2 regions of the Ligilactobacillus sp. RTP31139st1_D10_RTP31139_211217 genome follow, and region 2 is predicted to be linked to the other one. Evidence: predicted binding sites of a transcription regulator. Region 2 holds the regulator's gene; the other holds the start of a gene.
What was found. The regulator NrdR, encoded in region 2, represses ribonucleotide reductase genes. The targets are predictions, from matches to a motif close to ACACNATATATNGTGT.
Positions count from the first base shown of each region.

Region 1: a site for NrdR is predicted at 3,449-3,464, ahead of ABT996_RS08900 (deoxynucleoside kinase). Genes of this name have one in related genera too.

Region 1 is NZ_JBCOAR010000016.1:14,974-26,047, forward strand. Features, by position in the region: partial or broken gene ABT996_RS08885 (Rib/alpha-like domain-containing protein) at 1-964, shown strand, start outside; gene ABT996_RS08890 (universal stress protein) at 1,090-1,563, opposite strand; gene ABT996_RS08895 (CPBP family intramembrane glutamic endopeptidase) at 1,636-2,523, opposite strand; gene ABT996_RS08900 (deoxynucleoside kinase) at 2,582-3,328, opposite strand; gene ABT996_RS08905 (nucleoside 2-deoxyribosyltransferase) at 3,559-4,035, shown strand; gene ABT996_RS08910 (hypothetical protein) at 4,188-4,415, shown strand; gene ABT996_RS08915 (ATP-dependent Clp protease ATP-binding subunit) at 4,573-6,735, shown strand; gene ABT996_RS08920 (5-formyltetrahydrofolate cyclo-ligase) at 6,841-7,389, shown strand; gene ABT996_RS08925 (amino acid ABC transporter substrate-binding protein/permease) at 7,456-8,901, opposite strand; gene ABT996_RS08930 (flavodoxin family protein) at 9,076-9,831, shown strand; gene ABT996_RS08935 (branched-chain amino acid aminotransferase) at 9,949-10,971, opposite strand; gene ABT996_RS08940 (type 2 periplasmic-binding domain-containing protein) at 11,066-11,074, opposite strand, start outside.
Region 2 is NZ_JBCOAR010000001.1:223,941-235,014, reverse strand. Features, by position in the region: gene polA (DNA polymerase I) at 1-2,511, shown strand, start outside; gene mutM (DNA-formamidopyrimidine glycosylase) at 2,531-3,373, shown strand; gene coaE (dephospho-CoA kinase) at 3,358-3,963, shown strand; gene nrdR (transcriptional regulator NrdR) at 3,981-4,451, shown strand; gene ABT996_RS01100 (replication initiation and membrane attachment family protein) at 4,469-5,839, shown strand; gene dnaI (primosomal protein DnaI) at 5,857-6,786, shown strand; gene thrS (threonine--tRNA ligase) at 7,082-9,034, shown strand; gene ABT996_RS01085 (outer membrane protein assembly factor BamE) at 9,088-9,759, opposite strand; gene ABT996_RS09490 (hypothetical protein) at 9,995-10,840, shown strand; gene ABT996_RS09485 (ATP-binding cassette domain-containing protein) at 10,746-11,074, shown strand, end outside.

The sequences.
Region 1 (11,074 bases), on a different contig from region 2:
GAAAGTCACAGTAACAGAAAACCCAACAGATGCGGACAAGTACGAACCAACTGGTAAAGATATCACAACACTAGTAGGAGGCACTCCAGCAGCCGAAGATGGTATCGGTAATGTACCAGAACTTCCACCAGGCACGAAGTTTGAATGGAAGACCCCAGTCGATACAACAACGCCGGGCGATAAGGAAGGCACGATCGTAGTAACGTATCCAGATGGTTCTAGTGAAGAAGTGACCGTGAAAGTCACAGTAACAGAAAATCCAACGGATGCGGACAAGTACGAACCAACTGGTAAAGATATCACAACACCAGTAGGAGGCACTCCAGCAGCCGAAGATGGTATCGGTAATGTGCCAGAACTTCCACCAGGTACAAAATTCGAATGGAAGACCCCAGTTGATACAACGACACCAGGTGATAAGGAAGGTACGATCATCGTGACCTACCCAGATGGCTCAACTGATGAGATCACAGTGAAGATCACGGTCACAGATAACAAGACTGATGCCGATAAGAACGAACCAATCACTAAACAGATCGAGGTCGTTCAAGGGCAAGTGCCAGATGCTAAAGATGCGATCGCAAACTTAGGCGATCTCCCAGCTGGTACTAAAGTCGAATGGGTCGAAACGCCAGATACTTCTAAAGTTGGTACGTTCAAAGCGTTAGTCAAAGTAACGTATCCAGATGGCTCTGTTGACATCGTTGAAACAACGATCACTGTCAAAGCCAAAGCAACTGCTGGTGGACAAACGCCAGGTACTCCAAGTCAAAAACCGGAGGCACCAGCTACGACCTCAACAACTAACAAGCAAACACCACCAAGTGCAGCTAAGACTGAGTTACCACAAACGGGTGATTCAGACGATCAAAAGGCTAAAGCCCTTGGAGCAGCTTTAGCTGGCTTGGCAGGACTTGCAGGTTTAGGTGCTTTGAAGAGCAAGAAGAAACGTGAAGAAGAATAAGCGTTGATCCGTTAGCTGAGACTTACTCAGCCTAAAAGAGGCAGGCTATTTCAAGTAATTGAAATATGCCTGCCTCTTTTGTGTGCAAAAAATAAGACCTTGAGTCGTTTCAAGGCCTTAGATCATTATTTCAAATTTTCCTCAGTGGAGCGAGCCACTAACACATCACATTTAGCTGTTCGAGTCACATGCGAAGCAACAGAACCAGTTACGATGCGGTGTAAGAAACTCTTACCGGTCGAACCAACGATGATCATGTCAATGTTGTATTCGGGTTGGAAATCTTCGGTGATCACGATCTTGGGATTACCAAAACGAATGTGGACATTGATCTGATCGGTCTTAAAACCATGCTTTTCAATGAGTTCTTCACGTAATTTGAGCAAATATGCTTCGTTTTCTTGTTCGATCCGATATATCTGTTCCCCATCTAAAGCGATCCCGGCGCCACCGTATTCGAGTGAATTGAGATCCAAGACACGTAAAATATCTAAATGAGCCTCATTTCTTTTAGTTACATCGATCGCAGTTTCTAACGCTATATCAGAACCCTTAGAACCATCGATCGCTACTAATACACGCTTATAATTAAGTGCCATCATGCATCACCTTACCTTTATCTCTTTATTTAATGATACTCCCTTGGCTTAAAAATCTGCAAGCGATATCCCTTACTTGAGTGGGGTCAATCCACTGATCATTTCCCACAGACAGATAGCGAGCAAAAGGCAGAAGGGTAAGTTGAAAATAGCGGCTTTTATGACGGTGAGATCGACTGGGGCGAGTAGTTTGTGTTGGCGCATTTTAAACTTACGCCAGAGGTAATAGAGCCCTAATAGCGCCAGTCCGCCCATAATGATGATGTTTATGACTGTAGCTATATTTTCCGGGAAAAGTCCCAAAAAGCGGTCCATCACGTCAGCTAAGATCATATTATTGAAGATGTGGACGTAGATCGCATATTTCAAACCGTATACAACAGCGACATACCCTAAAAGGATGCCTAAAATGAAGGCGAAAGGTGTCTGGACGATATTGCCATGGTAGATGCCAAATAAAAAGGCTGAAAAAATAATTGCAAAACGGGTGCCATAGCGTTTGAAGTTTTGCAGGAGAAAACCACGAAATAAGATCTCTTCTCCAAACGGGGCTAGAAATGACCCATAGATAAACATCGAGAGCATTTCAGTAGCTCCAGTGGCACTTTCTTCTTGGCTTTGAGCACTCAGATGAAAGAAGTTTAAGAGCATCTCGATCAAGGCACTGTTGTAGCTGAAAATGATCTGTGTCAGCCCTAAAAAGCAGACCCATTGAAAAAATTCTTGCGCAGTTGGTTTGCGATAAACATCAAACAGGTGGCGTTGGGTCCTTTTATTTGTAGCGGCAAAAATAATGAACAATTCAGCAGCAACGGCAAAAAAGTACGGGATGCCAGTTTCATCGGGATTTTCTGGATTTAAGATGACAAGCGCTTCTAAAATAGCAATGTTAAATGCTATTAGGCAGGTAAGACCGACCCAAAGTGTTTTTCTGAGATCTTTACGTTCAGTTTTTTCCATATAACAAAACCTTTTTCCATAAAAAAATAGAGCTAAGAAAGTGCTCTCAGCTCTATTATTACCCAACTTCATTTAATAATTCAAGATGTTGTTTCTTTAGTTCATCAAGTTGTTCTTTACTGATCTTGTTTAGTTCGTAAAGCTTTTCTTCAACTTGTTCTAAGACGGCGATCCGATCAGCCACACTGCCAACAAAATCGTATTTGTCGCCATCGATGATCAAAAGGGGCGAAGAATCGTATTCTTCCATCCAAACAGCGTAATGACGTAAAAGACGTTGGTAGTATTCGACTAAGGAAGGATCACGTTCGACTAATTCGTAATCACGGCCGCGTTTTTCGATCCGTTTTAACATCGTATCATAGGACACTTTGATCGTGATCATCAAATCGGGTGACTTCTTATGGGAAGCAAATGGAAGTTCTTCCATCATGTTTGAAAGTAAGCTCTTGTAGATATCGTATTCGACTTCGGTTGCGTTGCCCATTTCGGTGTTCATCTTCATGAAGATCTCATCTTCGTAGATCGAGCGGTCCAAGATATTGTTGTCTTCTTGCATAGCAGCCTTGATCATCGCAAAACGGCGGTTTAAGAAGAATGTTTGTAAGAGGTAGGCATACGGGTTAGTGGCATCTTTATCGCCCGCAGCGCGCTTTTTAGCGGCGATCTCGTTACCTTTGTAGAAGATAGGTAAGACGGGATTGTCTTTGACCGGTTCATAATATGCTTTGGTGCCTAATTCTTGCGCCAAAATTTCGGTTAAACTCGACTTCCCAGAGCCGATGATTCCTGATAGTGTGATCAAAATGATTGAAGCATCCTTTCCTAATAATGTCTGGTTAGTGTTAAATTATTTAAGTACCTCTACAATCATACTCGGAAATCGATCAAAAATAAAGCTTATCTTGTGTTTTTTTAAAATTAACCACAACATGTTGTAGGAATGGAGACGCGTATCGTTTTAACAGTAATAACTTGCTTTTACTGATTTTGGTCACGTATACTGAAAATATACTTACTTTAGGAGGCCACAAAATGAAATCTGTATATCTTGCATCACCATTTTTTAGTCCAGCCCAAAAAGAACGGATCGCTAAAGTCAAAGAAGCATTGAGCAATAATAAAACGATCGATGCTCAAAATATTTTTATTCCCCATGAACATGAATATAAAGCAGCTGAATTTGGAAGCTTTGAGTGGCAAAAAGCTACTTTTGGCCTTGATACTAACCAAATCGATGCTAGCGATGTAGTCGTAGCGATCGTGGACTACAAATTAGAAGAGACCAAAGAAAACGAACCAGACTCAGGAACAGCCTTTGAGATCGGTTATGCTTATGCCACCAAGACGCCAGTGATCGTTGTGCAATTTGATCCTGAAAAAGAAGTCAACTTGATGATCGCCCAAGGCTTGACCGCATATTTTGATGTTACAAAAGAAGGTTTGGAAGCGTTGGAAGAATATGATTTTGACGAATTGATGCCAAAATTCTGCCCACGCCCTGTGATTTAAATAAATTTTGCTAACTCCTACTACGTGTAGGGGTTATTTTTTAGCTTATTACTTAAAAAATAAAGTTTAAAAAAATATTTCACATTTGTGGTATTTTACACTTGTGAAGTATCACAAATGTGGTATAATTATTTTTGTGGAGGTGAGAACCAATGGAGATCGACATCAAAGGTTACCTACGTGAAAAGGAATTGACCATTTATGAGGTATCCAAGAGGTCGGGTTATGGTTATACGACCCTTCATAAATCGTTCAACAAGCAACAAACTCGGGCAACTTCCTTGAATTTGCGTGATCTTGATGCCTTAGCTAGGGCACAACATGCAACGATGTGGCAAGTTTTGCAAGAGCTCGAAGAAAACTATATGAATTGGAAGTAATGTAGTATTACGATTTATGATCTAAAAAGCTCCGGTTGGTCACTTGGGCTTTTTTCTGCAGGCGAGTGTTTTTGTTTGCAATGTAAAATTATAAGTTGTATATTACAAGCGTTATAAATTTAGAAAATTATTTAAGTAAAAAAGCGAGGGATTATTTATGGCTAGATATACAGATCCATTTGGAGACATGGACGACATTTTTAATCAATTATGGGGCAACAACGGCTTAAGCTCAGAAAGCAGTCGTTACATGATAAATGGTCATGAAGTTACACCTGAAGAATTCAGACAATATCGTCAAACAGGTCGCTTGCCAAATCAAGCACAACAACAAGCTGCTGCTCAAGCTCAACAAGCTGCAATGCAACAACAAGCTGGCCAACAAGAAGGTAGTGTTTTGCAAAAGCTTGGTCGCAATTTGACCCAAGATGCACGTGAAGGTAAGTTAGATCCAGTTATCGGACGTAAGAAAGAGATCCAAGAAGCAGCTGAGATCTTGGCTCGTCGGACAAAGAACAACCCTGTTTTAGTTGGGGATGCTGGTGTTGGTAAGACAGCTGTTGTTGAAGGCTTAGCCCAAGCCATCGTGAACGGCGATGTACCAGCTGCGATCAAGAATAAAGAGATCGTAAGTATTGATATCTCTTCACTTGAAGCTGGGACACAATATCGTGGTAGCTTTGAAGAAAACATCCAAAACTTGGTCAACGAAGTCAAAGAAGCTGGCAACATCATCTTGTTCTTTGATGAGATCCATCAAATTTTAGGTGCTGGTTCGACCGGTGGTGACAGTGGCTCGAAAGGTTTAGCTGATATTTTGAAACCTGCATTGTCGCGTGGTGAAATTTCAGTTATCGGTGCAACGACACAAGACGAATATCGTAACACTATTTTGAAGAATGCTGCTTTAGCACGGCGTTTCAATGAAGTTGTCGTTAACGAACCTACACCAGAAGACACCTTCAAGATCTTGGAAGGTATCCGTAAACTTTACGAAGACCACCACAATGTTGTCTTACCAGACGATGTTTTGAAGGCAGCCGTTGACTTATCAGTACAATATATCCCACAACGGACATTACCTGATAAGGCGATCGACTTAGTAGATATGACGGCCGCTCACTTAGCATCACAACACACAGTTACAGATGCTAAGCAGATCGAAGCTGAGATCAAGAAAGCTAAAGATGAACAACAAGCTGCTGCTGATAAAGAAGATTACGAAGAAGCTTTGAATGTTAAAGCTAAGATCGATGAATTAGAAGCAAAATTAAACAGCAATTCAGAAGCACAAAAAGTTACAGCAACCGTTGACGATGTAGCTCAATCCGTAGAACGTTTGACAGGTATTCCTGTATCTAAGATGGGTGCAAGCGACATCGAACGCTTACGCAATATCGAAAGCCGTTTGAAGGGCAAAGTTATCGGTCAAGACGAAGCGGTCGAAGCTGTTTCGCGCGCTATCCGTCGTAACCGTGCTGGCTTTGATGATGGCAACCGTCCAATTGGTTCCTTCTTATTCGTTGGGCCTACAGGTGTTGGTAAGACTGAATTAGCTAAACAATTAGCTTATGACATGTTTGGTAACAAAGATGCGATCATCCGCTTAGATATGTCTGAATACTCAGATCGGACAGCTGTTTCTAAGTTGATCGGGACAACAGCCGGTTATGTTGGTTATGATGACAACAGCAATACTTTGACTGAACGTGTTCGTCGTCAACCATATTCGATCGTCTTGTTAGATGAGATCGAAAAGGCTGATCCACAAGTAATCACCTTGTTATTACAAGTGCTTGATGATGGTCGTTTGACAGATGGTCAAGGTAACACAGTCAACTTCAAGAACACAGTGATCATCGCAACTTCAAACGCTGGCTTTGGTAACGAAGCTTTGACAGGCGATAAAGATAAAGACGAAGAGATCATGAAGAAGTTAGCTCCATACTTCAGACCTGAATTCTTGAACCGTTTCAACGCGGTCATCGAATTCTCACACTTGACCAAGGAAGACTTGCACCACATCGTTGACTTAATGTTAGCTGATGTAAACCACAACTTGGCTAAGAAGGGCTTAGACTTAGAAGTTTCTGAACCAGCTAAGGAATTCTTGATCGAACAAGGCTACGATGAAGCTATGGGTGCTCGTCCATTGCGTCGTGTCATCGAACAACAAATTCGTGATAAAGTAACTGACTTCTACTTGGATAACATTGATGTTAAGCATTTAGAAGCAGATATGAAAGATGGAGTCTTAGTTATCGCAGAACGTAAAGACGATGCTAAGAAAGAAGAACCTGAAACAGAAGCTAAAGACTAAAACTTCTCCTAAACAATGAAATAACACACACGAAGCAATCGTCAGTTCTTGGCGGTTGCTTTTTTTGTAGTGCGTAGCTTATGCTTGAGATGAGGGGGGATACTGATGCAGACTAAAATAGAATTTCGCAAACGACAATTAGAAAAATTAGCCAATAATACGCTCGAAACCAACGCTTCCGGAAGTAAGTTAGCAGAAAAATTATTTATGACAGACATTTGGCAACAAGCGCAGACGATCGGGCTGACGATGGCAGGTAAGATCGAAGTACCGACTGAAGTGATAAGCATTCAGGCTAAACGTGAAGGAAAAAAAGTTTTTTATCCGCGCACGCTGCCTAAGCGCCAGATGGTATTTTTACCAGCAGAGACGGAAAATGATTTTGAAATGAGTAAGTTTGGTGTCTTAGAACCTAAATATGATACTAAAAAAGTTCAAACTGACATAGATCTTTTGATCGTTCCGGGCATAGCCTATGCTTTGGACAGTAAGATCCGTTTAGGGTTTGGTGGGGGCTACTATGATCGCTATTTGAAGAATTTCCCAGGAAATACTGTATCTTTGGCGGCGCCAGCAATGGCTTATCCAACAGCGCAGTGGCCAGTAGATGAATTTGATGTTCCACTCCAAAACGTGATCACGCTGACAGACTAAAAATTTAGTGCTATAGAAATAGCGCGGGCCCCACTATCATGGTGGAGTCCGCGCTATTTTCAATAATTATTTCATTTTCTTTTGCACGTAATTTGATAACCAAGTCAAAAGTGTGATGATGATCAGGTAGATCAAAGCGATGATCGTCCAAACCTTGAAGCCTTCAAGGTTACGGGCGATGATGATCTTACCCGTCTGAGTCAATTCTAAGATCCCAATGATCGAGAGGATCGAGGTATCTTTTAAGGTAATGATGAACTGGTTGACAAAGGATGGCACCATGATCTTGAGCCCTTGTGGCAAGATAACTTTACGCATGGCGGTACCAAATGGAAGACCTAATGAACGGGCTGCTTCCATTTGACCCTTATCGACCGCTTCGATCCCACCTTTGACGAAGGCCGCGGTGTAGGCACCTTCGTTTAACATCAAGGTGATCACCCCAGCGACAAAGGCCGGGATCTTGACCCCAGTTAGCGATGGGAGCCCGTTATAGATGAACAAGGCCAGCACTAGGAGTGGTAAACCACGGAAAATATAGATAACAGTGGTAGAGAAGCCTTGCGCAAATTTATTTGGCAAGATCCCGAGCAATCCGATGATCACCCCGAAGATCGTCGCACAAATGATCCCAACGACAGTTAAATATAAAGTTTCGCCGAGACCTTTTAACAAGGCTTGGCGATTTTGTTTTAGTAACCCGAAAAATGTTCGTTCACTGTTGCCATCTTTTTTGGCATCTTTTTGTGCAGCAACGGTCTCAGAGCTCAAATAACGGTCCACGATCTTTTTATACTCGCCGTTTTGCTTGATCTTAGCTAGACCAGCGTTGAATTTTTTGAGTAATTCTTGGTTTTGACCTTTCATGACCGCAAACCCGTAGTAACCACCACGTGCAGGTTTAGTCACGATCTTAAGGGCCGTGCCGGTTTTGATCGCATATTGCATAACTGGGACGTCTTCAAAACATGCGACCGAGTTTCCGTTGACGACATCGTTATACATATTGTCAGAGTCGTCAAATGTAACAGTGGTAAAGCCATATTTGTCTTTTAAAGACATGGCATATTCACCAGCAGCCGTACCGGTTTTGATCGCCACGCGTTTACCACGCAACTGTTCGAGCTTAGTGATCTTACTGTCTTTAGCGACTGCCATCACAAAGCCAGTTTTGTAGTATGGATCAGAGAAATCAAATTTTACTTTGCGTTCGTCGGTCATCGCCATCCCCGCCATGATCCCATCTAATTGGCCCGATTGAAGCGATTGGACCGCAGCATTAAAACCAACGGGCTTGATCTCAACTTTGAAATTTTCTTCTTTGGCGATCGCTTTTAACAGATCGATATCGATCCCGATATATTGATTATCTTTATTGGCAAATTCAAATGGTGGATAAGTAACATCTGTCCCGATCTGATAAGTTTTTTCTGCATGAGCTGTGGTGCTAAAGCTAAAGAAAAATAGGCACGCACAGAGTAGACTCACGAGTCCGAATAGCTTTTTAGTCATAAAAATACCCCTTACAATGATATATATATTAATATACCATAATCGGGGTTTTAAAAATGGATAAATTTTTTAATTAATTTAGCGCTAAGCCCAGCTCATAGTCTCGAAACTAGACTGTGCTATAATGTAAACGGATGCTTATTGAGTAAAGATGCGATGAAAGAAGGGCATTATGTGAAAATTATTGGAATTGCGGGCTGCTATAAGCGGGATGGAATAACCAAGCAGATGCTAGATCAAGTTTTAGCCAATGTCGGACCCGAAAATGAAGTCGAACAGATCTTTTTATTGGACCATGCGATCTATCCTGGAAGTCCTGACCTAGATAAGCTCGTTGAAAAGTTAAAGCAAGCCGATGTTTGGGTCTTAGCAGCTCCGACATATTGGGGCGCGTTATCGGGTGTGATGAAAAACTTTTTGGATTGCTTACGCCAAGTGACCTTACGTTTTGATAAAAATGGCGATCCGCACCCGATCGAGCCATTTGAACATAAACACTATGTTTTACTGACGAATTGCTATGCTAAAACTTGGGAAAACATGTTCACCGGGACAACCGATGCGGCGTTGCGGACAATGGATAAGGTCATGACGACCCTTGGCTTGATCAAAGCGGGTGAGGCTGTTCAAACTGATACATATTTTCTCACGTCTTTACCGGCTAAAAAACAAGTTGAATTACAACGTTTAGGCCAAAAAGCTGGCACTTTACAGCGAAAGGATGATCAGACTGTGAAACGTTATATCGAGTTATTTTTCATTGTAGCCGCGATGGCTTTTATCACGATGTTGATCCAAACGGGGGTCTTGCATCTATTGGGGCAAACACTGGGATTTTGGAATAATTATATCTCTTTTGTAGTGATCTTTTTTATTCTCTTATCGATCACACTGCATTTCTTCACGGTGGTCAAACATAAGCGCAAATAAGCTATATAGCGAGAAAGTAGCTCTCAAGAAATAACAAGAAAATCACCACGATGCGTTTTTGGCATCATGGTGATTTTTTCGTTATCTATACAGTACTGACCGCTTTTACACTATATTTTAAACTTTAACGATCCAACCTTCAGGCGCTTTTTTGTCGCCAAATTGGATCCCGGTCAATTCATCATAGAGTTTCTTGGTGACTGGACCAACTTCAGTCTCAGAATAAAAGACGTGTAACTTGTCCCCGATCTGGAAACCACCGATCGGAGAGATCACAGCAGCAGTCCCACAGGCACCAGCTTCGACTAAATGATCAAGATCATCTAAGTAAATATCAGTTTCTTCAGTCTCCATCCCCAAGCGCTCTTTGGCGAGATAGAGCAAGGAATATTTGGTGATACTTGGTAAGATCGAAGGGGATTTTGGAGTAACGAACTTGTTGTCGTTAGTGATCCCAAAGAAGTTAGCTGAACCAACTTCTTCGATCTTCTTATGTTCAAGTGGATCTAAATAGATACAGTCCGAAAAGCCCTGTTTTTTAGCTTCAGCCCCAGGTAAAAGACTAGCCGCATAGTTACCGCCAACCTTGCTTTGACCAGTACCTTTATGCGCAGCTCGGTCATAGTTAGCCGCTAAGAAGTTAGTTGGTTGGAGCCCACCTTTAAAGTAGTTACCAACGGGCATGGCAAAGACGGTAAAGATGTATTCAGAAGCGGGATGGACGCCGATATTTGGTCCGACCCCGATGATATTTGGCCGTAAGTAAAGGGTACCACCTGAACCGTATGGAGGAACATAGGCTTCATTTGCCTTTACCACTTGCTTTAGAGCGTCGATGAACATCTCTGTCGGCACTTCTGGCATTAATAAACGTTGGCAGCTACGTTGTAACCGTGCTGCATTTTGATCGGGCCGGAAAAGATTGATACTACCGTCTTTACAGCGATACGCTTTTAGGCCTTCAAATGCAGCTTGGCCATAGTGAAAGACAGGTGAGCCTTCATTGATCGCGATCGTCGCGTCCTCAGTCAAGCCAGCTTTGTGCCACTGGCCATCTTTATAATGTGCTCGATAACGATAGGGTAGCTCCATATAGTCGAACCCTAAATTTTCCCAGTCAAGATCAACTAGATCAGTCATAAAAATTCCTCCTTTGTAGGCTGGTTAGATCGCCTTATATGGATTATAGCACGCTTTAGAGGATTATGAAAAAATAATTAAAACAGCTCGATGATTAAAGCTT
Region 2 (11,074 bases):
GTTTTACCGAGTAATGTCTTAGTTGCTTTTGATGCAGGTAAAGTGACTTTTAGAACGAAAGCTTATGCTGATTACAAAGGCGGGCGTTCCAAGACCCCGACTGAATTGTCAGAACAGTTTCCTTACATCAGAGAATTGCTCGATGCTTATGGGATCAAACACTATGAATTACCCGAATATGAAGCCGACGATATTATCGGGACGATGACCGCTCAAGCTGAAAAAGCGGGCTATCAAGTCACGATCGTAACGGGGGACCGAGATCTGACCCAATTGACGACTGATAAGACGACTGTTGCGGTGACGATCAAAGGGGTAACTGAGATCGAAGAGTATACGCCAGCTCATGTGATCGAAAAATACGGCTTGCAACCAGCACAGATCGTTGATATGAAAGGCTTGACGGGTGATAGTTCAGATAACTACCCTGGGGTGACTAAAGTCGGTGAAAAGACCGCGCTCAAGCTTTTAAAACAATACGATACGATCGAAGGGATCTATGAAAACATTGAAGCGATGAAAAAGTCTAAGTTAAAGGAAAACTTGATCAATGATAAAGAGATCGCATTTCAATGTAAAGATCTGGCGACGATCAGAAAAGATGCTCCAGTAGACCTAACTTTAGCTCAGACAGCGTGGCCAGGAGCTAAAAAAGAAGATCTGCTCAAGTTCTTTGAAGAGATGGATTTTAAGAGTTTTATCGCTCAATTACAAGCTAGTTCAACCGCCGATGTCAGTGCAGAGCCTACTTTGAGTAAATTAAAGGTCGAACCTTTGGATGCTGCTAAGGTCGAAACGCTGGACTATGATAAAGATTCAGATATCAGCTTTTACCTTGAACTAAGTAATGATAATTATCATACAGCTGACTTTTGGGGCTTTGGACTTAAGATCGATGACCGATATTATGCAGCTAGAGATGTTGAGCTTTTGAAATTACCTAAGCTAAAGCAATTATTGGAAGATCCTGCGCTCGAAGTTGATGTTTTTGATGGCAAACAGACCTGTGTAGCCTTAGAACGCTTAGGTATCGAACTAAAAAATATCAATTTTGACTTACTTTTAGTCTCATATTTGTTAAATACAAGTGATAACAGCAATGATCTAGGTAATTTAGCCAAGCGACATGATTACTTTGATGTTGAGACCGATGAAGAAGTCTATGGAAAAGGGGCTAAGCGCAAAGTTCCAGCTGATGATGCGCTATACTTTGAACATTTAGCACATAAACTCAAGGCCATCTCAGACCTAGAAGATAAGTTGATGAAAGAACTAGCTGAAAATGAGCAAGAAGATCTTTATTTTGAGATCGAACGTCCACTTTCATTAGTTTTAGCACAGATGGAGATCTCCGGGATCAAAGTCGACCGTGAACGTTTAGACATCATGCAAAGTGAATTTAAGGAACGCTTGAGTGAGTTAGAACAACAGATCTATAACGAAGCGGGTGAGAAATTCAACATCAATTCACCTAAGCAACTTGGGGTGATCTTGTTTGAAAAATTAAAATTACCAGTCGTCAAAAAGACTAAAACGGGCTACTCAACAGCTGTCGATGTCTTAGAAAAATTACGTGGGATGTCACCGATCATCGATAATATTTTAGCTTACCGCCAATTAGCTAAATTACAATCGACCTATGTTGAAGGCCTATTGAAAGTTATCGCAGCTGATGGTAAGGTCCACACGCGGTATACCCAAACTTTGACGGCAACCGGACGTTTATCGTCAGTCGATCCTAACTTGCAAAATATCCCGGTCCGGTTAGAAGAGGGCCGTAAGATCCGGCAAGCTTTTGTACCAAGTCATCCAGATTGGGAGATCTTTGCTTCTGACTATTCGCAGATCGAGTTACGGGTCTTAGCCCATATTTCAAAGGATCCGCATATGCAACAAGCTTTCAAGGATGATTTTGATATTCATGCTAATACTGCGATGCGTATTTTTGGACTAGATGATCCAAGTGAAGTTACGGCTAACATGCGTCGGCAAGCTAAAGCGGTCAACTTTGGGATCGTTTATGGGATCAGTGATTTTGGTTTGGCTCAAAGCATCGGAAGTACGCGTAAACAAGCCAAAGAATTTATGGAGACGTATCTAGCTTCATTTCCTGGAGTCCATCAATACATGCAAGATATCATTGAGAGTGCGCGTCAAAAAGGCTACGTTGAAACACTTTTCCATCGCCGACGGTACTTGCCAGATATCAAGAGCAAAAATTACAACTTGCGCTCATTTGCGGAACGGACAGCGATGAATACTCCGATCCAAGGGAGTGCAGCTGATATCATCAAAGTTGCAATGATCAATATGCAACAAGCCTTAAAAGATGCGGGCTTAGAAGCCAAAATGTTGTTACAAGTGCACGATGAGTTGATCTTTGAAGCACCGAAAGCAGAGATCCCTAAATTAAAAGAGTTAGTGCCAAAGATCATGGATTCAGCTGTTGAGCTGTCGGTCCCATTAAAGGTCGAAAGCGCTAGTGGTAAGACGTGGTTTGAGACTAAATAGTATAAGATGAGGTGAAAAAATGCCAGAGTTACCAGAAGTAGAAACTGTCCGTCGCGGTTTGCAAAAATTAGTTTTAGGTCAAAAGATCGCGCGAGTCGAAGTTTTATATCCTAAGATGATCGTTGGTGATGCTGACGATTTTAAAGCTAAATTAACAGAGCAAACACTTGAAAAGATCGAACGTCGGGGCAAGTATTTGCTCTTTAGGTTTACAAATGGCCTTACCGTTGTCTCCCATTTGCGCATGGAGGGTAAGTTTTATGTCAAAGAAGCGACTGATCCAGTCGATAAACATACGCATGTCATCTTTGATCTAGCCGATGGCCGGCAATTGCGCTATAACGATGTCCGTAAATTTGGGCGAATGCAATTAGTTCAAACGGGTAGTGAAGAAAAATTGCCTGGGTTAGCCAAATTAGGACCAGAGCCAGTGGCTGAAACTTTTAAAGTGGCTGACTTTTATCAAAAGCTACAAAAAAAGAAGAAAAATATCAAGACCGCCTTACTCGACCAGACCTTGGTCACGGGTCTAGGTAATATCTATGTTGATGAGGTGTTGTGGCAAAGTAAGATCCATCCTGAGACGTCATGTCAAAAATTGACTTTAGACCAAGCAACGATACTGCATGATAATATCATCACTGAATTAGCTAAGGCGATCAAAGCAGGTGGCACAACGATCAGAAGTTACACGGATGCTTTCCAAAAAACAGGCGCTTTTCAGTTCGAACTAGATGTTTATGGCCGGACCGATGAGCCATGTAAACGTTGTGGAACAAAGATCCAAAAGATCGTAGTGGGACAACGGGGCACGCATTTTTGTCCGCATTGTCAGCAGGTGGTAAAATGTCATATATTCTAGGCTTGACTGGTGGGATCGGGATGGGCAAAACGACGATCAGTAATTTTTTACAAACATTAGATTTTAAGATCCTCGATGCTGATGTGATCGCCCGCCAAGTCGTTGAACCAGCGACCCCTGGTTTAGCTAAATTAAAAAAAACATTTGGATCTCAGATCATCCAAGCTGATCAGACTTTAGATCGGGCTAAACTCGGCAAGATCGTCTTCAATGATCCTAAGAAATTAGCTCAATTAAACCAGATCATGCAGCCATTGATCAGAGCTGAATATGAAAAACAGCTAGCTTTAGCTGAGCAAAAGGGCGATAAAGTAGTTGTGATCGATGCTGCCTTATTATTTGAAAATGGTTATGCAGATCATTGTGATGCAGTTATCAATGTTGAAGTTCCTAAAGCACTTCAGCTAAAACGGATCATAGAACGCGATCATTTGAGTGAGGAGGCGGCACTTGAGCGGATCGCTAGTCAGATGTCGGCTGAAAAAAGGCGAAATTTGGCTACAATTACAGTAGATAGTTCGGGAACAGTTGAAGAAACGCAAGCGCAAGTGATAAAATGGCTAAAGATAAATAATTTAATCGAAAATTAGGCAGCGAGGTAAAGATTATGAAGTGTCCAAATTGTCATCAAAATGGATCACGTGTAGTGGATAGCCGTCCCGCCGACAATGGACATGCCATTCGGCGCCGGCGGGAATGTGAAAATTGTGGTTTCCGTTTTACTACATTTGAAAGAGTAGAAGCAGCGCCACTCTTAGTTATTAAGAAAAATGGTGCTAGAGAAGAATTTAATCGTGAAAAAGTCTTGCGGGGTGTCATGCGAGCGGCTGAAAAACGGCCCGTCGCGATGGATGAGATCCAAAATATCGTCGATCAAGTCGAAACAAAGATCCGGGCAGTCGGCGGGAATGAAGTTTCGAGTCAATTGATCGGTGAATATGTGATGGAGATCTTAGCAAATGTCGATGATATCGCCTATATCAGATTTGCGAGCGTCTATCGTGAATTTAAAGATATGGCATCTTTTGCGAAGGAATTGCAAGACTTGATGGCACGTGACAACGAAAAAAATAAGTAGTTGGGGGATGTTAGGCGATGAGTGAAGGATTAAGGCAGATGTCGCCTAAGGATGGTTACGTCGTCAATACTAAAGCCCATATCGGTTCGACAGAGTTCAAAGTCATTTTAAAGCTCTACCAACCGTTGATGGGGGTCAATGCTTATGGTGTTTATTCACTATTAGCGACTAAAGTGGCTCAAACACCAGACCTGTTAGCCCGCCGGATGCATAAAGAGTTATTGGATATTTTGAGTTTAGGTTTGCGCGACTTTTACGAAGCGCGGATCAGATTAGAGGCCCTCGGGTTATTGAAGACATTCGTGCAAAAAGATGAACTTGGTCAAGTGTTTATCTATGAGTTACAAGCTCCTTTGAGTGCTGAGGCTTTCTTTAAAGATGATCTCTTGAGCATGCTTTTAGCCGATTCATTGGGACAGACCCAATATGATGAGTTAAAACAAGAATTTGTCAAACCAGATCTCACGTATGCTAATGCCAAAGAGATCACCAAGTCGCTACTAGATGTTTTTACGGTGAAAAAAGATGCATTACTCAAAAATTCACAGATAAAAGCGATACCTAAACCGACTAAAAATCTCGTCGATTCAGTCGAAGTCGATCTGGATGTAGAATATTTAAAAGAGCTTTTAGCCCGATCTTTTGTACCCGCAACTGAGATCAGCCGTTCACTTGAGACCTTAAAGTCGATCTCTTTGTTGTATGGTCTAGATGAACTAGAACTCGTCAAATTGCTCGAACAAGCACTAAATGTCAAAGATGATAAAGTCGATCTTGAGCTCGTCAAAAAATTAGCCACACAGCAATTTGATCGGCAATTCAAAGAGATAACACCTAAAGAGTCGAAAGTGACTGAACCAGTTGATCCGGCGGTGAGTGCGGAATTGACGCAAACTGATCTAGCGCTGATCGCCGTTTCAAAACAATATCTACCTTTGGAATTCATCGAAGAACTCAAACGGCAAAAGCACAGTTTTGTGACGAATTTAGAGCGTTATACGGTCAAAAATCTAGTTGAAAAGCAAGTTTTACCTAATGCGGTGATCAATGTGCTCCTGCACTATTATTTGATCGCGCAAAATAATACGATGCTGGAAGATAAAGTCGCTAATCGCTTTACCAAAGCTGCAGCTAAGTTGGCTGAAAAGAAGATCCAGACCCCAGAAGAAGCCATGCTTTATATGCGCGAGGCTAACCAAAAAGCACGAGAAAAGCAGAAACAAAAGCAATATTATGGGCGTAAGCAACAAGTCGTGCAAAAAGAGACTTTGCCGGACTGGGCTAAGACAAAAGAAAATAAAGCTGTATCTAAACCGGCTAAAGAGGATAAACAGGCCTTGAATGCTGAGATCGATGAATTGTTAGCTCAATTGGAACAAAGTGAATAGAAAGGCAGGTGGCTAGGATGGAAGATCTAGGGAAAAACTTGACGGAGCGGATGCAAAAAAACAATTGGAACCAGCGTTATCAAGAACTGATCGCTGAGATCTTACAAGATGATGAAGTGCGGACTTTTTTAGCGGAAAACAGTCAAGTCCTGACGGAAGCTGATGTGATGAAAAGTGCCAGCAAGTTATATGAATTCGTAACGCTAAAAAAACAGCTAGCTCAAGGAAAACAGACCTTTGCACCCGGATACCTACCGATACTTGCGATCAGCAATCATCGGATCGAAGTCGTGTATGTGCCGACCGCAGAATTAAAAGCTAAACGTGAACAAAAAGCCCTAGAAGCTCGTGTCAAGACGATCAATTTACCGCGTAGTGTTCGTCGGGCGCAATTAAAAGATTACGAGCGTAGTGATGAGCGGATGGAAGCTTTAAAAGCGGCGCTATCTTTTATCACTAGTTATACCAAAGCACCAAAAGATTTTCATAAGGGATTATACCTCGAAGGCAGTTTTGGAGTCGGTAAGACCTATCTTTTGGCGGCGATCGCTAATGATCTAGCTAAGCGAGGTTACCAGACGACACTGGTGCATTTTCCATCATTTGCGGTTGAGATCAAGGGCTCGATTGGTAAAAATCAGACAAATGAATATATCGATAATTTGAAAAAAGCTCAAGTTTTGATGATTGATGATATCGGAGCTGATTCTTTGAGTAGCTGGATTAGAGATGATGTTTTAGGTGTTATTTTGCAATATCGGATGCAAGAAGAATTACCGACATTTTTTAGCTCGAATCTTTCGTTAGAACAACTAGAGCAACAATATTTGACTGTCAACAACCGGGGCGAAGCAGAGCCTTTGAAGGCCAAACGCATCATGGAACGGATCAAATTTTTGGCTGATGAGTATCATGTTGTAGGAAAAAATCGCCGAAATCCGGAATAATGACTTGAAATTAAAGAAGTTTCGTGCTTAAATAGGAATTACATTAAGTAAAAGACAAACGGCAAATCAATTCAGGGAAAGAGGCCTTTGACTGCAAGTCTCTTAAAGAGGAGCTTACCACTTTTATCACGATAGCCTACTGCAAAGGTAGGACGGCTCGTTTCCGTTATCGACGATCAAGAGAGGGTCAACTGACCTTGAAATTGGGTGGAACCGCGTTAAAGACGCCCCTAGTGTTAAATGTAGCACTAGGGGCGTCTTTTATGTCTTGGTAAAAATCAAGGAGGAACATATAATGTCAGAGATCAATGTTAAGTTTCCAGATGGTGCTGTAAAACAATTTGCAGCTGGAACAACAACACAAGATATCGCAAAGTCTATCAGTATCAGCTTAGCTAAGAAGTCTGTTGCAGGTAAATTTAACGGTAAATTAGTGGATTACAACGAACCTTTAAATGAAGATGGTACGATCGAGATCATCACTAAAGATTCTGATGAAGGGATGAACGTGTTATGGCAAACAGCAGCTAATGTTTTAGCTAGTGCTTTGCATAGCCTTTATCCAGAAATGAAGTTTGGTCAAGGTGAAGCTTTAGAACATGGCTTCTTCTTTGATACAGACAATGCAGCTGGTCAAGTGGCCGAAGCTGATTTTGAAAAGATCGAACAAAAGATGCAAGAGATCATCAAGCAAAACTTACCGATCGAACGTGTTGAATATACGGAAGAAGAAGCTTTGCAATTAGTTGCCGGTGATCAATACCAAACTGAATTAGTCAAAGAGATCGCTGCCGATAACGCAGGTAAAGTCGTAGCTCACAAGTTAGGTGATTTCAATGATTTCTCATTTGGACCACAATTAGCTTCAACTGGTGCGATCAAAGTGTTCCAATTGCTTTCAGTGGCTGGTGCTTACTGGAAAGGTGCTTCAAGCAACCCAATGTTACAACGTATCTACGGAACAGCCTTTTACAAGCAAAAAGACCTTGAGGCTGAATTACAACGTCGTCAAGAAGCACGTGAACGTGACCACCGTGTGATCGGTAACAATTTAGACCTCTTCTTTGTTGATCCTAAAGTTGGGGCTGGTCTCCCATACTGGATGCCAAATGGGGCAACGATCCGTCGGACGATCGAACGCTATATCATCGACAAAGAAGTTGCTCGTGGCTACGAACATGTTTACACACCAATTTTAGCTAACGTTGATCTTTACAAACAATCAGGTCACTGGGATCACTATCGCGAAGACATGTTCCCACCAATGGATATGGGTGATGGTGAATTACTTGAATTGCGTCCGATGAACTGCCCATCCCACATTCAAGTTTACAACCACCATATCCGTTCATACCGTGATCTTCCATTGCGTATCGCTGAACTTGGGATGATGCACCGTTACGAAAAATCCGGTGCTTTGACAGGTCTTTCTCGGGTACGTGAAATGACATTGAATGATGGTCATACTTTCGTAGCGCCAGATCAGATCGAAGAAGAATTCAAGCGGACACTTCAATTGATGGTCGATGTTTACAATGACTTTGACATCAAGGACTACCGTTTCCGTTTGAGCTACCGTGATCCTGAAAACACACATAAGTACTACGATGATGATGAAATGTGGGAAAAATCCCAACGCATGCTCAAAGCAGCTATGGATGATCTTGGCTTAGATTACTTTGAAGCTGAAGGCGAAGCTGCTTTCTACGGTCCTAAATTAGACGTTCAAACTAAGACAGCTCTTGGTGGGGAAGAAACACTTTCCACGATCCAATTGGACTTCTTGTTACCAGAACGTTTCGACCTCAAGTACACAGGGGCTGATGGTGAAGAACACCGTCCAGTTATGATCCACCGTGGTATCGTATCAACGATGGAACGTTTCACAGCTTACTTGACAGAAATGTACAAAGGTGCTTTCCCAACTTGGTTAGCTCCAAAGCAAGTTGAGATCATTCCAGTTAAGAATGAACTTCACTTGGATTATGCGCGTCAATTGATCTCAAAATTGGGTGCACACCAGATCCGTGTAAGCATCGATGACCGAAATGAAAAGATGGGTTACAAGATCCGTCAAGCACAAGTGATGAAGACACCATATACTTTAGTTGTTGGTGACCAAGAAGTAGCTGACGGCACTGTAACTGTTCGTAAATACGGTAGTGAAAAGACTGAAACAATGACTCAAGATGAATTCAGAAACCTTATCTTGCATGACATTGAAACTTACAGCCGTAAAGAAGACTAAGCATAACTAGAAAAAGCCTGGCTTTGATCAAATGATCAAGGTCAGGCTTTTTACTAGTTATTGTTTTTCCATTCGAATTTAGTCAAAGAATCATTTTTATTGCTACCGACTTCGTGTTTATTTTCGTAGAATTCTAGGTCAAAGTCTTTTTTGTTGTAACGATGTAGAAATGACTTGCTGAGTTCAGCGATCTTTTTAGCGATCATATTTTTTTCAGTAGCGGGTGTGTCGTTAAAACCATCCACCGTGCTGACTTTGATCTCATCATCACCATCAAAAATAACTTTTTGGATCATCGTGCTCCAAGAAAATTCTGTTTGCCCAGCTTTAGCGTATTCATGGGCTTGTTTGAAATAATCACTAAAAGCGGTGTTGATATTTTGGCGTTTTGTTTTAGCTGACGCCTTTTTAGCAACACTATTTTTAGAGCTGATCAAGGTATGATCGCTGACATTTTCTAAAGTGTCTTTTTTAAAGATCAAGGTCAAGACTTGCTTATCTTTTACCGGATAAGTCCAAACATTAGCTTCATATTTGTCATGAGCCGGTTTGCCCAGCGTATCGATCACTTGGCGCTTGTTCATGCCGAGTTTGACCTGTTTAAAGTTTTTAGTGGATACTGTGTTAGCTTGGATGGTATCAGTTGTTGCTTGATAGGTAACGGTCCCCGCCAACCCCAAGCTCAAGCAGGCGAGACCAAGCATTAGTCCGTGATTTAATTTCATTTTAAAGACCTCCGTCTATATCTTATGCCTCTTAGGAAAAAGTATCAAAGATTTGATCTTATTTTTGAAATATTTAAAACTAAATTTACGCCTTAAAGGAATTTATGTACCAAATCTGTTGGATTTTAGACCAAATGAGATGATTTGGGCCAGTTTTCTCAAAGCAAGATATTATTATTCTAACTATAAAAAATACGAGGTGAAAACTTATGACCCGAGTTTATGATTATTTCAGATGTATAAGATCTTCTTTAAGGCCACTTTGTTGATCTCGGTAGTCGTGGTAGCCTTGACGCCGTTAGAGGCTTTAGCGCCAGTTTTAGGAGTACAGGCTGGCCAACGCTTGGTCGATCAGTTGAGTGCGCAACAGTCATATGGATATTTCTTTTGCTTATGGACGCTAGCAACGGTCTTGACGCAGGTTTTGCCGGTCGTAGGGACTAATTTTCAAGGGATGCTGACAGACAAGTTGACCGGGTTTATCAAACTCTCCTTGATGCGCAAGTCGCAACAGCTAAATTCCTTAGAGCTGTTTGATGATAGTGACTTTTTTGATGATCTAGAAGTATTAAACGAGGGTGCAAGTTGGCGTCCGGTGAATTTGATCGTTTTTGGAGTTGCGATCTTGCGTGAAGTGGTGACTATAAGTGGGATGTTTTGGTTGTTAGGAAAATATAATATGTGGCTCGCATTACTTTTATTGGGCGTTTTGGTGCCACAGACGCTCGTTTCGTATCGGATCCAACAGGAAGCCTTTGAAACGATGGTGACACGAAGCAAGTATGCCCGTAAATTAAATTACTTGAGTTCGTTATTGTTGGCGCGAGACGATGCCAAGGAAGTTCGTTTATTCGATATGTTTTCAGCGGTGATCACACGTTATCTGAAATTATTTAACTTATCACAAAAAAATGTTGACCAGATCCGGCGAAAGCAGATGTTTTTAGCTTTAGTCTTTTTAAGTATGACAGTGGCAGTCAGCGCTGGTGGCTTTTGGTGGTTTATCGGACAAGTTCAGCAAAAAACTCCTGGGGATCGGTGCCTTATTGATGTATATCTCGGTGATCGCTTATCTAGTTGAAGGGATGACGCGCTTGGTCGAAGACTCGAGTTTGTTATATGCTTCGTTGCTCTGGGTCAAAAAATATCAGCGCTTTTTAGAATTCAAGGAAAAGCAAACCGATGGGACTTTAGAATTTAAAGGTGATTTTAAAAAACTCAAGTTGGAGCACGTTTCGTTTATGTATCCTTTTTCGAAGGTGGAAGTATTACATGACCTGAATTTGGAGTTCAATGCAGGCGAAAAAATCGCAAT